Regions from separate parts of the Streptomyces sp. NPDC048001 genome, predicted to be linked through region 3. Evidence: riboswitches for the same ligand, from Rfam matches in the RefSeq annotation. Region 3 holds a riboswitch; each other region holds the start of a gene.

Region 1 (4,554 bases), on a different contig from region 3:
CCGTTGCGCTGGGCGAGCTCGACGGCGTCCAGGGTCTCGGTGAGCGAACCGATCTGGTTCACCTTGACCAGCAGGGCGTTGGCGATGCCCTCCTCGATGCCGCGGGCGAGGCGCTCGGGGTTGGTGACGAACAGGTCGTCGCCCACGAGCTGGACCTTGGTGCCGAGCTTGTCGGTGATGACCTTCCAGCCGGCCCAGTCGTCCTCGAAGAGCGGGTCCTCGATGGAGACGAGCGGGTAGGCCGCGACGAGCTCCTCGTAGTACTCGGTCATCTCGGCCGCCGAGCGCGACTTGCCCTCGAACTCGTAGACGCCGTCCTTGTAGAACTCGGACGCGGCGACGTCGAGGGCGAGCGCGATGTCCTTGCCCGGGACGTAGCCGGCCTCCTTGATCGCCTCGATGATGAGGTCGAGGGCGGCGCGGTTGGAGTCCAGGTTGGGCGCGAAGCCGCCCTCGTCGCCGAGGCCGGTGGACAGGCCCTTGGTCTTCAGCACCTTCTTGAGGGTGTGGTAGACCTCGGTGCCCCAGCGCAGCGCCTCGGAGAAGGACTCCGCGCCGATCGGGGCGATCATGAACTCCTGGATGTCCACGTTGGAGTCCGCGTGCGAGCCGCCGTTGAGGATGTTCATCATCGGCACGGGCAGCAGGTGCGCGTTCGGGCCGCCGAGGTAGCGGAAGAGCGGCAGGTCGGATGCCTCGGAGGCCGCGTGGGCGACGGCCAGGGAGACGCCGAGGATGGCGTTGGCGCCGAGCGAGGACTTGTCCGGGGTGGCGTCCAGGTCGAACATCGCCTGGTCGATCAGGCGCTGCTCGGTGGCGTCGTAGCCGACGAGCTCCGGGCCGATCTGCTCGATGACGGCGAGGACGGCCTTCTCGACGCCCTTGCCCTGGTAGCGGTTCTGGTCACCGTCGCGGAGTTCGAGGGCCTCGAACGCACCGGTGGAGGCGCCGGAGGGGACGGCAGCACGGCCGGTGCTGCCGTCGTCGAGGCCGACCTCGACCTCGACCGTGGGATTGCCTCGGGAGTCCAGGATTTCCCGGGCTACGACGACGTCGATGGACGGCACGAGCATCTCCTTCTGGGATGTGACGCGAGATAGGTGCAGAGGTCTGCTTGGCCTTGCGCCAAGAGCCTAACCGCCCCGGGGTGAAAGCCCGGCCGATGCCCGCCCCGTGGGACGAAAAAGGACATCACAACCCGTCGAACCGGACATACAGCGGCCATCTACCCGCCGGTAACTCCGTGGGGGCTCCGGCACGGACGGGGGAACGGAGCCCGGAGCGCAAGGACCCCGGCCCGGCGCGTTCGGGGGAAGGTGCGCCGGGCCGGGGCCGGCCCGTGGCCGCCGGGGCGGAGGGAGAGGCCGCCCGCGGCGGAGGCGGAGGGTCAGCGCAGGTGGAGCTGCTGGCCCGGGTAGATCACGTCGGCGCTCTGCAGCACGTCCTTGTTCAGCTCGAAGAGCTTCTTCCAGCCGCCCTCGACCTTCTCGGCCTCGGCGATGGCGCTCAGGGTGTCGCCGGCCTTGACCGTGTACTCGCCGTCGCCCTTCTTGACGGCCTTCGGCGTCGCGGGGGCGGACTGCTTCGGGGCCTCGGCCCGCTCGGAGCGGGTGGTCGGGACCTCGGCGCGCTGCTGCGGCTGCTCGGCCGCGGCGCCGCCGTAGGGGGTGCTGGAGAGGTTGACGCCGCAGCTCGGCCAGGCGCCCTTGCCCTGGCCCGCGAGGACCTTCTCGGCGATGGCGATCTGCTGGGCCTTGGACGCCTTGTCGGCGGTGGCGGCGTAGGCGGTGCCGCCGTAGGCGGCCCAGGTGGAGGCCGAGAACTGGAGGCCGCCGTAGTAGCCGTTGCCGGTATTGATGGACCAGTTGCCGCCGGACTCGCACCGGGCCACGGCGTCCCACTCGGCGGCGGTCGCGGCGGAGGCCGGGCCGGCGGTGAGCAGCGGGGCGGCGACGGCCGCTCCGGCGACGCCGACGAGGGCGGCGACGCGCGAGACACGGGACGGACGGCGGTGCTTGGCGGTGCCGGAACGCAGCATGGATGGACTCCTCACCGACGCCTGCGAGGTGAGCTGTCGGGTTCGGGCCGGAAGGAATGCCCGGCCGCGCTGCACGGATGCGCGCGGCTTCACCCCGAGCCGTCCCCGGGCAGCCCTTCCGGGCCGCCGGGACCGGCAACGTACCTTGGGTCCCCCGCTCCTGCCTTCGGCGCTTTTCGAGCGTCGACTGTTCCCCCCGACCGACGGCAGGATTCGGCGTGACGGTCAGCGGTGCCCACCGGTGGCGAGCGGTTCCGACGGTAAACACACCTCTCCCCGATGTTCGAATACGAACATCGGGGAGAAACCGGACGAACCGCCAGGGCCGAATGAACCGTTTCCGCAGGTAGAGGTAGAGGTGACCGAAATCGACTGGTGAAACCGGCCAGTTGCGGCGAAGAGACCCTTGTCTCACTTGCGCAGAACGGACAACTCCGGACCTATCGCCGGGTGGAAGGGGCTTACGGAGCGGGGGATTCCGCGGGCTCCGCGCCCAGATCGAGAGTCTGACCGGGGAGGATCAGGTCCGGGTCCTCGCCGACGACGGCCTCGTTGGCCTCGTAGAGCGCCGACCAGCCGCCGGGGACCTCGCCCTGCTCGGCGATGCCCCAGAGGCTGTCGCCCTCCTGCACGGTGTAGGAGCCCTCGGGCGCGGCCCCGGCCGCGCCCTCGCGCACCGACCCGTCACCGCGCGAGGGGTGGCCGTCGCCCTCGCGCGCCTCGTCCGGCCGGGCCTGGCCCGCCTCTTCCGCGGGGGCCCCGCGGTGCTTGCCGCGGCCCGCGGAGCCGACGGCCCCCTCGTGCTCCTCCGCGGAACCCTCGGCCCCGGGGGCGCCCGCGGCGGGCTCCGCCGGTGCGGAGGGCTCCGCGGACGGCTCCGAGGAGGGCTCCACGGGAGCGGCGGACGGGGCCGCCACCCCGTCGGAGGTCACGGACGGGGAGGGAGAGGGGGAGGCGGCGGCCTGCTCCGCCGCGCGCTCGCCCGGCATGGGGCCCGGCCCCTCCGCCACCGGCCCGCTCTTCGGGGAACCGGTCCCGGGGGCCTCGGCGGCGGGAACGGCCGCCTCCGGCTCCAGGCCGGGGTCGAGGGCGCTGTCGGGGCCGTCGTCGGTCAGCCCCGCCACGACGGAGCACGCCTGCCAGGTGCCGGCCCCCCGGGCGTCCAGCACCCGCTCCGCGACGGTGATCTGCTGGGAACGGCTCGCCAGGTCCGCGGTCGGTGCGTACGCCGTGCCGCCGAAGGACTCCCACGCCTCCTGGGACAGCTGGAGCCCTCCGTAGAAGCCGTTGCCGGTGTCGATCGACCAGTTGCCGCCCGACTCGCATTCGGCGACGCGATCCCAGGTCGCGGCGTCGGCGGCGGAGGCGGATCCGGCGCCGAGCAGCGGGATGGCGATGGCCGATCCCGTCACCCCCGCCGCGACGACGATGGCCGGTGCCTGGCGGGGGCGGCGGTGGCGTCCGTTCCCGGAGAGCATGCGGTTGCCTTTCGCGTGACTACAGGGGACCGTGCGGCGGTTGTCAGCCGCCGAGGTCGACGTGAACGTAGCCGTATTCGAACGTAAGTCACAAGTCGATGCACTGCAGATTACGTAAAAGTCACAACCCTGACGGAGCGTCAACTACTCTCCGGGGTGAACTCGACCGGCAGAGTGCGCAATCCACGCATGATGAGCCCCCCACGCCACCGCAAATCGCCTGGATCGCCCGCATCTCGCAGATCGGGCAACCGGGTCAGCAGGGTAGCGAGGGCCGTCTGCCCCTCCAGCCGCGCCAGCGGGGCGCCGAGGCAGTAGTGGATGCCGTGCCCGTAGCCCAGATGCTGGTTGTCGCGGCGGGTCAGGTCCAGGGTGTCGGGGGCGTCGAAGCGGGCGGGGTCCCGGTCCGCCGCCGCGAGCACCACCAGTACCGGGTCGCCCACCCCGACGGACTGCCCGCCGAGGCTGAGGGGCTCGGTGGCGAACCGCCAGGTGGCCAGCTCCACCGGCCCGTCGTAGCGCAGGAGTTCCTCCACCCCGGTCTCCAGCAGCCCGCTCTCCCCGGCCGCCAGCGAGGCCTGGAGCAGCGCCCGCTGCTCCGGGTGGCGCAGGAGCGCGTGGACCCCGTTGCCGATGAGGTTCACGGTGGTCTCGAACCCGGCGAACAGCAGGATGAACGCCATCGCCGCGGCCTCGTTCTCGGTCAGGTGCTCGCCGTGGTCCGAGGCGGCGATGAGCCCGGAGAGGAGGTCGTCGCCCCCGCCCTCGCCGAGTTCCGCGCGCTTGCGGTGGATCAGCTCGGCGAGATAGCCCCGCATCTTCTTCACCGAGCGCGCCACGCCCCCGCGGGGACCGCCGCCGTGGCGGATCATCATCCCCGCCCAGTCCCGGAAGTCGTCCTGGTCCTCGCGCGGGACGCCGAGCATGTCGCAGATGGCGTAGATGGGGAGCGGGAACGCGAACTCGTGGATCAGGTCCGCCTCGCCCCTCGCCGCGAAACCGTCGATGAGCCGGTCGGTCAGCTCCTGCACCCGCGGC
Region 2 (4,554 bases), on a different contig from region 3:
CCCCACCGCATCGCCGCCGCCGAACCCGGCGGCGCCGAGCTGCTCTTCGTCCACACGCTGCTCCGGAGCCCCGACCCCCACCCCCACGGATCCGTCCGCCCCTGACCCGAGACAGGTGATCACGCGATGTCCCACGACCCCTTGGACGGCCGCAGCGGCGAGGCGGGCGGACCGCGCGGGGACCGCTTCCCCCGCGGCCTGGTGATACGCCTCTTCGCCTACCTGGTCGCCGGCCACGTCATCGCGGCCTTCCTCTACCTGCTGTTCCTGGTGGGAGGCTCGAACCAGTAGACCCGCCGCTCCGCAGGGGACGGCGTGCACCCGAGGGGCCCGCGGGCCCCTCGGGTGTCTCGCGGGCTCAGGCGCCGTCGAGGAGCCGCCCGCGCAGCCGTTCACGGGTGGCGGGGGAGAGGCCGAGACCCTCGGACAGATAGCGCTCCGTACCGCCCCAGGTGTCGTCGATGGCCTCGAAGGCCGCCTCCAGATAGGAGGCGCGGGCGTCGAAGAGGGGGTTCAGCAGCTCCATGACCGCGGGCGACATCCCCTCGGGGGCACCGGGCCCGCGCCGGACCTTGTAGCGGCGGTGCGGGTCGTTGGACTTGAGGTAGTCGGCCTCGATCGCGTCGCGCTCCACGCCGACGGCCAGGAGGGTCACGGCCACGGACAGACCGGCGCGGTCCTTGCCCGCCGCGCAGTGCATCAGGGCCGGGACGCTGTCCTCGGCGATCGCGTGGAGCACACGGCCGTGCTCCGCGGTCCGCTCCCGGATGATCGAGCGGTACGACTCCGTCATCCGCGCCGCGCCCTTGCCGTCGGCGAGGATCGCCTTCAGCTGCTCCAGGTCGCCGTCGCGCACCATCCGCCAGAACTCGGCGCCGTCGGCCGGGTCGCTCAGGGGGAGGTTGAGGTTGCGCACCCCGGGGAGGTCGACGTCCGGTCCCTCCAGCCGCTGGTCCGCCGCGTTGCGGAAGTCGAAGATCGTGTGGAGCCCGAGCGAGGCGAGGAACGCCGCGTCGGCGGCGGTCGCGTGCGCGAGGTGACCGCTGCGGTAGAGCCTGCCGTGGCGGACTGTGCGGCCGTCGACGGTCGGCAGCCCGCCCACGTCCCGGAAGTTTCGGACTCCGGCGAGCTCGGGCTCGGCCGACGGGGCCTGCGGCAGCTGCTGCGTCACATGGACTCCTTCGGGTCACAGCCGTCGGCGGGGGCCGACGAGGGCGGGAACCCGACGATACGACATCCGTTTCATGCGGCAACCATCTCGACCGGGGGCGCGGGAAGCGTCGGGCACCGGGCTTCCGCCCCGGCCCCGCGCCCCTGCGCCCCGTGGCGCCGGTCCGCACTCTCCCGGGGTGGAGCGGGCGTGCGCCGGCCCGGTGGAGGGGAATGGGGGCGAAGGGGACGAGGCCCCCGGGCCCTGCGCGGCAAGTGCACTATTCGATAAGCCTTCGCGCTTTCTGTCCGGATTGGGTTTTTGAGTAGGCGGTGTCCTTTCATGGGGGAAATGGGAATGCCTGGGTGAGCAGGATCATAATCGTGACGCACCGTGCCCGCTGCCGGAGTGTCAGTTCCAGTTCAGGGACGGAAGTTGACGGGTGGTCGCCCACGCAGGGTGATGGGGTGCGGTGATCGTGCGGGAGTTCCCGGGGTGCGGTGGATCAGGGTGGGTTGTTCCGCCGGGGCGGCTCGCCTACGGTCACGCTCAATCCGGACGGACCGCCTAGTCCTGCCGCCGACCGGAGTTCGCACTCACCCACGCGTGGCAGGAGCGGGGGACCCAGGTAGTACGCCGTATCCGGTTGATTTCGGACGGCTTGGGGTGAAATCGCGTGTACTGCGCGATCGGGCATCTCCAGCTCGAACCCGACAGCTCACCTCGCAGGCGCCGGAGAGGAATGCGCCATGCCCGGAAAGGGTAAGCACCGCCGTCCCAAGTCCACCTCGCTGACCCGCGGTTTCGTCGTCGCGGGCACCGGCGGCGCCGCCATCGCCCTGCCGCTGCTCGGCGCCGCGGGCGCCCACGCGGCCACGGGCCAGGCGCCCGCCGCCGCACCCGCCCGGGCCGCCGCGGCGCCCGCTGCCGCCCCCGCGGCGGCCCCGGCCCCGGCCGCGGCCGCGCAGGCGCCCCGCACGTACACCGTCGTCGCCGGGGACTGCCTGTCGCAGATCGCCGAGGACAGCGGCCTCCGCGGCGGCTGGAAGCAGCTCTACGACGACAACCGCCGCGCCATCGGTGCCGACCCCTCGCTGATCCACCCGGGGCTGGAGCTCACCATCGGCGCGAAGTCCGCGGCGAAGAACGACCCCGAGGTGCGCACCGGATCGGCGCCCCGCGCCTCGCGTGACGACGCCCGCGAGGCGGCCCCGGCCCAGGCCGCCGCCCCGGCCGAGAAGGCCGCCGCCCCGGCCGGGAAGGCCGCGGCACCGGCTGGGAAGGCCGCCGCGCCCGCGCAGAAGCCCGCCGCCGAGGCCCCCGCCTCCGGCTTCAGCGCCCCCATCCCCGGGGCCACCGTCTCCACGCCGTACCGCCAGAGCGGCGCCATGTGGTCCAGCGGCTACCACACCGGTGTCGACTTCATCGCCTCCACCGGTACCTCGGTCAAGGCCGTGGGAGCCGGGACCGTGGTCTCCGCGGGCTGGGCCGGGGCCTACGGCAACGAGGTCGTGATCCGCCACACCGACGGCACCTACTCGCAGTACGCCCACCTCTCCTCGCTCTCCGTCTCCGGCGGCCAGCAGGTGAGCGGCGGCCAGCAGATCGGGCTCTCCGGCTCCACCGGCAACTCCACCGGCCCGCACCTGCACTTCGAGATCCGCACCGGTTCCTCCTACGGCACGGACATCGACCCGGTGGCCTACCTGCGCCAGCACGGCGTCTCGATCTGACGCCCCCCGCACGTTCCGCCGCCGGCCCGCGCCGGCGGCGGACCGCTTCCCGGGCCTCGACGCGTCCCCCGCACCGCCACCCCGCGGAGCGGGGGATTCCGCGTATTCCGGCTTGGGGGAAACTTGACCGGTGGTAAAGATCACCCGGCGTCAACCCCTCCCTACGGTCGCGTAGGTCACATCCGGGCAGGGAAAATACTGTCCGTGGCAGACGATTCGAGAACACGGACCAGCGGCACATTCGGGTCGTACGCAGCGATCGGCGACAGCTTCACCGAGGGTGTCGGCGACCCCGGACCGGACGGCGCGTTCGTCGGCTGGGCCGACCGCTTCGCGGTGATCCTGGACGACCTCGCGCCGGAGGGCGCCTTCCGCTACGCCAACCTGGCCGTACGCGGCAAACTGCTCGACCAGATCGTGGCCGACCAGGTCCCGAGGGCGAAGGAACTCGCCCCCGACCTGGTCTCCTTCTGCGCGGGCGGCAACGACATCATCCGCCCCGGCACCGACCCCGACGACGTCGCCGCCCGCTTCGAGCGCGCCGTGGCGGATCTGACCTCCTCGGTGGGCACGGTCATGGTGACCACCGGCTTCGACACCCGGGACGTCCCCGTCCTGCGCCACCTGCGGGGCAAGATCGCCACCTACACCGCGCACGTCAGGGCGATCGCCGACCGCTACGGCTGCCCGGTCCTCGACCTCTGGTCCCTGAGGTCCGTGCAGGACCGGCGGGCCTGGGACACCGACCGGCTGCACCTCTCCCCCGAGGGGCACACCCGGGTCGCGCTCCGGGCCGCCCAGGTGCTGGGCATCGAGGTGCCCGCCGACCCCGACCAGCCCTGGCCGCCGCTGCCCCCGCGGGGCGCCCTGGAGGTGCGCCGGGACGACATCCACTGGGCCCGCGACCACCTGGTGCCCTGGATCGGCCGCCGCCTGCGCGGCCAGAGCTCCGGCGACCACGTCGAGGCCAAGCGCCCGGACCTCATGCCCCTGTGAGCCGCCACGTCCGGCCGCCCCGGACCCCGGGGCCGGGCGGGACCGCCCACGGGCCGGGCGCCGCCGCCCGGTGGCCGTCCCGTCCGCTCCCGGACGGGCGGTGCACGGGCAGCGGGGCCGCCCTCTCTCAGCCGCCGGCCGGCGCCGGAACCTCCCGGTCCAGCCCCAGCTCGCGGGCGAGCGCGTCGTCCGCCCACTGGAGCATGGCCGCCCGGGACACCGCGCCTGCGTAGCAGGTCATCTGCACGGCGAGGCCGTCCAGGAAGGCCGTCAGGCGCCAGGCGGCCGCCGCCGGGTCCTCGCAGGAGAACTCGCCCGCCGCGGCGCCCTCCGCGATCACCTCGGCCAGGGCGGACTTCCACTGCTGGTCCAGCCCGCGCGACAGATCGCGCAGGTCCGGATCGCGCAGCGACATCGACCACGCCTCGATCCACAGGCGCCACCCCTTGGCCTGGCCCGTGGGCGCGTACCAGCGCACCGCCGAGCGCAGGCGCCGCAGCGCGGAGGTGCGCCGGGCGGCGATCTTGCGCAGATGCCGCAGATCGGCGTCGGCGGCATGGCTGAACGCGGCGGCCACCAGCTGCTCCCTGGAGGAGAAGTGGTAGAGGACGAGCGCGTTGCTGACACCGAGCGCGGTGGCGACGTCGGCGATCCGCACCGCCGCCGCACCGCGCT
Region 3 (4,554 bases):
CGTCAGCCCCGAGCAGTCGTAGGCGCCGGGTCCGGTGGCGCCCCACACATAGGGCTTCCCCAGGGCGCCGTAGGCGTAGGCCACGGCCCGCGCGGCCCGTCCGTCGGCCGGACCCGAGGGCGCCCTGGGGGCGGGCATGTCCGCGCGCCCGGCGCGGTCGGCGCGGTCGGGACCCTCGGCGGCGCCCCGCGCGTAGGCGGCCCGCTCCTCCGCGGTGAGCCGGGCCAGCAGCCGCTCCGCCGCCGCGAGCCGTGCCCGGACCGACTGCTTGTGCCGTGCCGCCCGGCCGCGGTGCTGCTCCAGTTCGGCCGCCCGCAGCCCGGCGCGCTCGCGCAGCTCCGCGAGGTCGACGAGCTGGCGCCGCACCGAGGCGAGGGCGGACGCCCGGCGGTCGCCGACGCGCTCGGCGAGCGAGGCGCGTTCCAGGTAGTCGCCGGGATCGGAGGTGAGGGCGAGCCGGAGACCGGGGTCGATCCCGCCCGCGCGGTACTGCGCGGCCGCGAAGGAACCGAGCGCCTCGCGCGAGGTGTTGAGCCGCTCGGTGCGCCGGGCCGCCTCGTCGCGGAGGGCGCCGAGCTCGTCGCGGGCGGCGTCCGCCCGCTCCCTGGCGCCGTTGTAGCGCTCGGTCGCGGCCTCCGCCTCCCGGTACAGCGTGTCCACCTTCGCCTTGACCTGGGCGGTGGTCGGCCGCGGGTCGGCCTGGGCCGTTCCGCCGAGCGCCGTGCCGCCGGCGGCGCCCGCGAGGGCGAGGGCGGCGGCCGTCCGGCCCGCCGGTCCGGTGTGCGGACGCTGCCTGGGTTTCCGGTGCGCTGCCACGGTGGCGCCGTTCCTTCCGTCGTCCGTCCGTCGTCCCCGGGGCCCGGCGGCGCGCACCGCACGGGAGAGCGGTGGGCCGCCGGACCCTTCGGCGGGGGTGGCCGAGCCGTCCGGCTGCACGACGGCGGTGGGAGCCGGCCACCTGGTGCTGGACGCTAGACCGCGCGGCCGCCGCGGGAGGCGGCGCCGACCGGAACTGCCCGAAGCCTGCCCTCCGTGCTTCGTCCGGCGGTCGGAACCGATCGCCGGAGGACCGGGAACGGGAGCCCGTGGACCGATGCCGCGGACGGGGGCGACCCGGTCGGGATCCGGTGGTATGGGCCGCATAGGCTCCGCCGTATGGACGTACTCATCAATGTCTTCGTCGCCCTGCATGTCATCGGTATCGCCTCGCTGCTGGGCGGTTTCCTGACCCAGATGAAGGCGATGGGCGCGGGCACGGCCCGCTTCACCCCGGCGATGCTCCACGGGGCACTGACCATGCTGGTCACGGGCGTGGCCCTGGTGGGGCTGAACCAGGCGGACGACCAGCCCGTCGACAACGTCAAGATCGCCGTGAAGCTGGCGGTGCTGGTGGTGGTCCTCGGGCTGGTCTACGTCAAGCGGGACGAGGAGCGGGTGGACAAGGCCCTCTTCGGCGCGGTCGGGGCGCTGACCACGGCGAACGTCTTCATCGCCACGCTCTGGACCTGAGCTTCCGCCGCCGTCCGGCTCGCCTCCGACGGGGGCCGCGGGGGGCGGCACCCCCGCCGCCCCCCGCCGCAGGCTCCGCCGGGCTCAGGCCGGGCGGACGCTGCCGTGGATCGGCATGGAGTAGACGGACTCCTCGCGGACGTTGGCGCCCGGCTTCGGTGCGTGGATCATCATGCCCTCGCCGATGTAGATGCCGACGTGGCTGATGTCGTCGTAGAAGAAGACCAGGTCCCCGGGGAGCAGGTCCTGGGTGGCGACCCGGGTGCCGACCTCCACCTGGTCCCAGGTGGTGCGGGGCAGGTCCACTCCGGCGGCCTTCCAGGCGGCCTGGGTCAGGCCCGAGCAGTCGTAGGAGCTCGGTCCGGTGGCCCCCCAGACGTACGGCTTGCCGATCTGCGCGCGGGCGAAGTCGATCACCTTGTCGGCCTTCGCCGCGTGCCCGCCGTCCGCCGTCCCGCTCCCGGGGTCCGCGTCCTGCGCCGGGGGCTGTGCCGTCTCCCGCGCCGTCTCCGGCGCACGGGCGGCCTCGGCCTCCTGCGCCGCCTGCCGCTCCGCCTCGGCCCGTTCCGCCTCGGCCCTGGCCTTCTCCTCCGCCTTGCGGCGGGCCTCCTCGGCCTTCTCGCGCTCGATCGCCTCCAGGCGCGCCTTCTCCTCGGCGGTCAGCCGGGACAGCAGGGACCGCGCCTCGGCGAGCTTCGCCTGCACGTTCTGCTTGCTGGTGCGCAAGGCCTCCTGGGAGGCGCTCAGTTCCTCCAGGCGCTCGCCCGCCTCCGCCCGCTGCTCGGCGGCCTCCGCACGCTGGGCCTCGTAGTCGGCGACCGCCTGCTGCTGCTGGTCGGTCATCCGGTCCATCAGACGGGTCTGGTCGAAGTAGGCCTGGGGACTCTCCGCGAACATCAGCGCCGCGGTCGGCGCCACCGCCCCGGTGCGGTACTGCGCGGCGGCGAAGGTGCCGAGCGCGCGCCGGGACTCGTTGAGCCTGTCCGCCCGGGTGGCCGCCTGGTCGAGCAGCGTGTCCACCTCGCGCCGCTGCTCGGTCGCGGCCTCCTTGGCCTTGTTGTACTCCTGCGTGGCGCTGCCCGCCTGCCGGTAGAGGTCGTCGACCTTCTTCTGCACCTCCTCGATGGAGGGCGAGGGCTCGCCGGGTGCGGCGGAGGCGCTCTGTCCCGACAGCAGCGTGACCCCGGCGAGGGCGGCCGTGGTGAACCCGACGGCGGGGGAGGGCTTGGTACTGCGGCTGCGGATCCTGCGATGCGACGCCAAGGCCGGCATCTCCTTCTTCCGTGGACCGCCTACCGGGTTAGCTGTCGGGTTCGGGCGAACGGAAGACGCCCTACGGGCAGCGCGCGGCGCGGCCCGATTCACCCCGGTCGTGCATCAAGTGGGTCCCCGGCTCCGAACCGCCCAGCGGGGGGCCCGGATTCGGCGTAGTCGACCCGTTCGGCGCGGTTCGCCGGGAGGGGAGCGGGCCGTCTGGTCGAGCACGCTAGCCAATACGTGAGCACCCTGTGAAGGTTGATGTTCGATATGTCCGATACATTTCCGTGACCTTTTTCGAGAGGGGGTGCCGGGGTCCCGCGCCGGATCCGGCCGGTCACCCAATGTGCACGTTCCGCCCCCGCCCGCGTGCGGTGCCGTCCGCCCGGTGGAAGCCGTCCCGGAGTGTCGGCGGGGCGGCCTAGACTCGGTAGGCGATGAGCAGCCTCTTTGACGACAGCTTCCTGACCGGCCTCCAGCCCCCCGAGGAGGAGCCGCACGGGGAGGAGCACCCCCCGCCGCCCGAGGACGCGGCCCCCGAGCCGATCCCGGACGACCTCTTCCAGGGGGCGTACGACGTGCCGCCGGCCCGCGACGGGTACTACCGCGACGGCGCTCCCCGGCCCGCGGTCGATCCCTCGGCCCTGCTGGAGGGGCTGAACGAGCAGCAGCGCGACGCCGTCGTCCACACCGGATCCCCGCTGCTCATCGTCGCGGGCGCCGGGTCGGGCAAGACCCGTGTGCTCACCCACCGGATCGCGCACCTGCTGGGCACCCGGCACGTCCACCCCGGCCAGATACTGGCGATCACCTTCACCAACAAGGCCGCCGGGGAGATGAAGGAGCGCGTCGGCCAGCTCGTCGGCCCGCGGGCGAACGCCATGTGGGTGATGACCTTCCACAGCGCGTGTGTGCGCATCCTGCGCCGCGAGTCCAAGCGGCTCGGGTTCACCTCGTCGTTCTCGATCTACGACGCGGCCGACTCCAAGCGCCTGATGGCCCTGGTCTGCCGGGACCTGGACCTCGACCCGAAGAAGTTCCCGCCCAAGTCGTTCAGCGCCAAGATCTCCAACCTCAAGAACGAGCTGGTCGACGAGGAGAGCTTCGCCGACCGGGCGGCCGGGGGCGCCTCCCAGGCCGAAGGCGCCGGGGGAGGTTTCGAGAAGACGCTCGCCGAGGCGTACCGGATGTACCAGGCGCGGCTGCGCGAGGCCAACGCCCTGGACTTCGACGACATCATCATGACCACCGTCCACCTGCTCCAGGCCTTCCCGGACGTGGCCGAGCACTACCGGCGCCGCTTCCGCCACGTCCTGGTCGACGAGTACCAGGACACCAACCACGCCCAGTACACCCTGGTGCGGGAGCTGGTCGGGCAGGGGTACGAAGACCTGGCGCCCGCCGAGCTGTGCGTCGTCGGCGACGCGGACCAGTCCATCTACGCCTTCCGCGGCGCGACCATCCGCAACATCCTCCAGTTCGAGGAGGACTACCCGGAGGCGACGACGATCCTGCTGGAGCAGAACTACCGCTCCACGCAGACGATCCTGTCGGCGGCCAACGCCGTCATCGAGCGCAACGAGTCCCGCCGCCCGAAGAACCTGTGGACGGACGCGGGCGCCGGTGCGCGGATCACCGGCTATGTCGCGGACACCGAGCACGACGAGGCGCAGTTCATCGCCGAGGAGATCGACCGGCTCACCGACGCGGGCGAGGCGAAGGCGGGGGACGTCGCCGTCTTCTACCGGACCAACGCCCAGTCCCGCGTCTTCGAGGAGGTCTTCATCC

The links. A riboswitch is a leader RNA that binds a small molecule or an ion and turns the genes downstream of it on or off. The one in region 3 is predicted to bind cyclic di-AMP.
Region 1: it holds a riboswitch for cyclic di-AMP, as region 3 does, so the genes downstream of both, ACGF15_RS28170 (transglycosylase family protein) here and ACGF15_RS17265 (NlpC/P60 family protein) in region 3, are expected to answer to the same signal.
Region 2: it holds a riboswitch for cyclic di-AMP, as region 3 does, so the genes downstream of both, ACGF15_RS01480 (peptidoglycan DD-metalloendopeptidase family protein) here and ACGF15_RS17265 (NlpC/P60 family protein) in region 3, are expected to answer to the same signal.

The regions. Positions count from the first base shown of each region.
Region 1 covers NZ_JBIDBN010000020.1:56,875-61,428, forward strand. The annotation lists gene eno (phosphopyruvate hydratase) at 1-1,073, opposite strand, end outside; gene ACGF15_RS28170 (transglycosylase family protein) at 1,388-2,038, opposite strand; cyclic di-AMP (ydaO/yuaA leader) riboswitch at 2,042-2,220, opposite strand; gene ACGF15_RS28175 (transglycosylase family protein) at 2,500-3,516, opposite strand; gene ACGF15_RS28180 (cytochrome P450) at 3,657-4,554, opposite strand, start outside.
Region 2 covers NZ_JBIDBN010000001.1:362,863-367,416, reverse strand. The annotation lists gene ACGF15_RS01495 (XRE family transcriptional regulator) at 1-105, shown strand, start outside; gene ACGF15_RS01490 (DUF6126 family protein) at 127-291, shown strand; gene ACGF15_RS01485 (tyrosine-protein phosphatase) at 359-1,171, opposite strand; cyclic di-AMP (ydaO/yuaA leader) riboswitch at 1,738-1,895, shown strand; gene ACGF15_RS01480 (peptidoglycan DD-metalloendopeptidase family protein) at 1,900-2,883, shown strand; gene ACGF15_RS01475 (SGNH/GDSL hydrolase family protein) at 3,088-3,879, shown strand; gene ACGF15_RS01470 (TetR/AcrR family transcriptional regulator) at 4,007-4,554, opposite strand, start outside.
Region 3 covers NZ_JBIDBN010000008.1:300,727-305,280, forward strand. The annotation lists gene ACGF15_RS17255 (NlpC/P60 family protein) at 1-816, opposite strand, end outside; gene ACGF15_RS17260 (hypothetical protein) at 1,156-1,509, shown strand; gene ACGF15_RS17265 (NlpC/P60 family protein) at 1,594-2,781, opposite strand; cyclic di-AMP (ydaO/yuaA leader) riboswitch at 2,783-2,947, opposite strand; gene pcrA (DNA helicase PcrA) at 3,204-4,554, shown strand, end outside.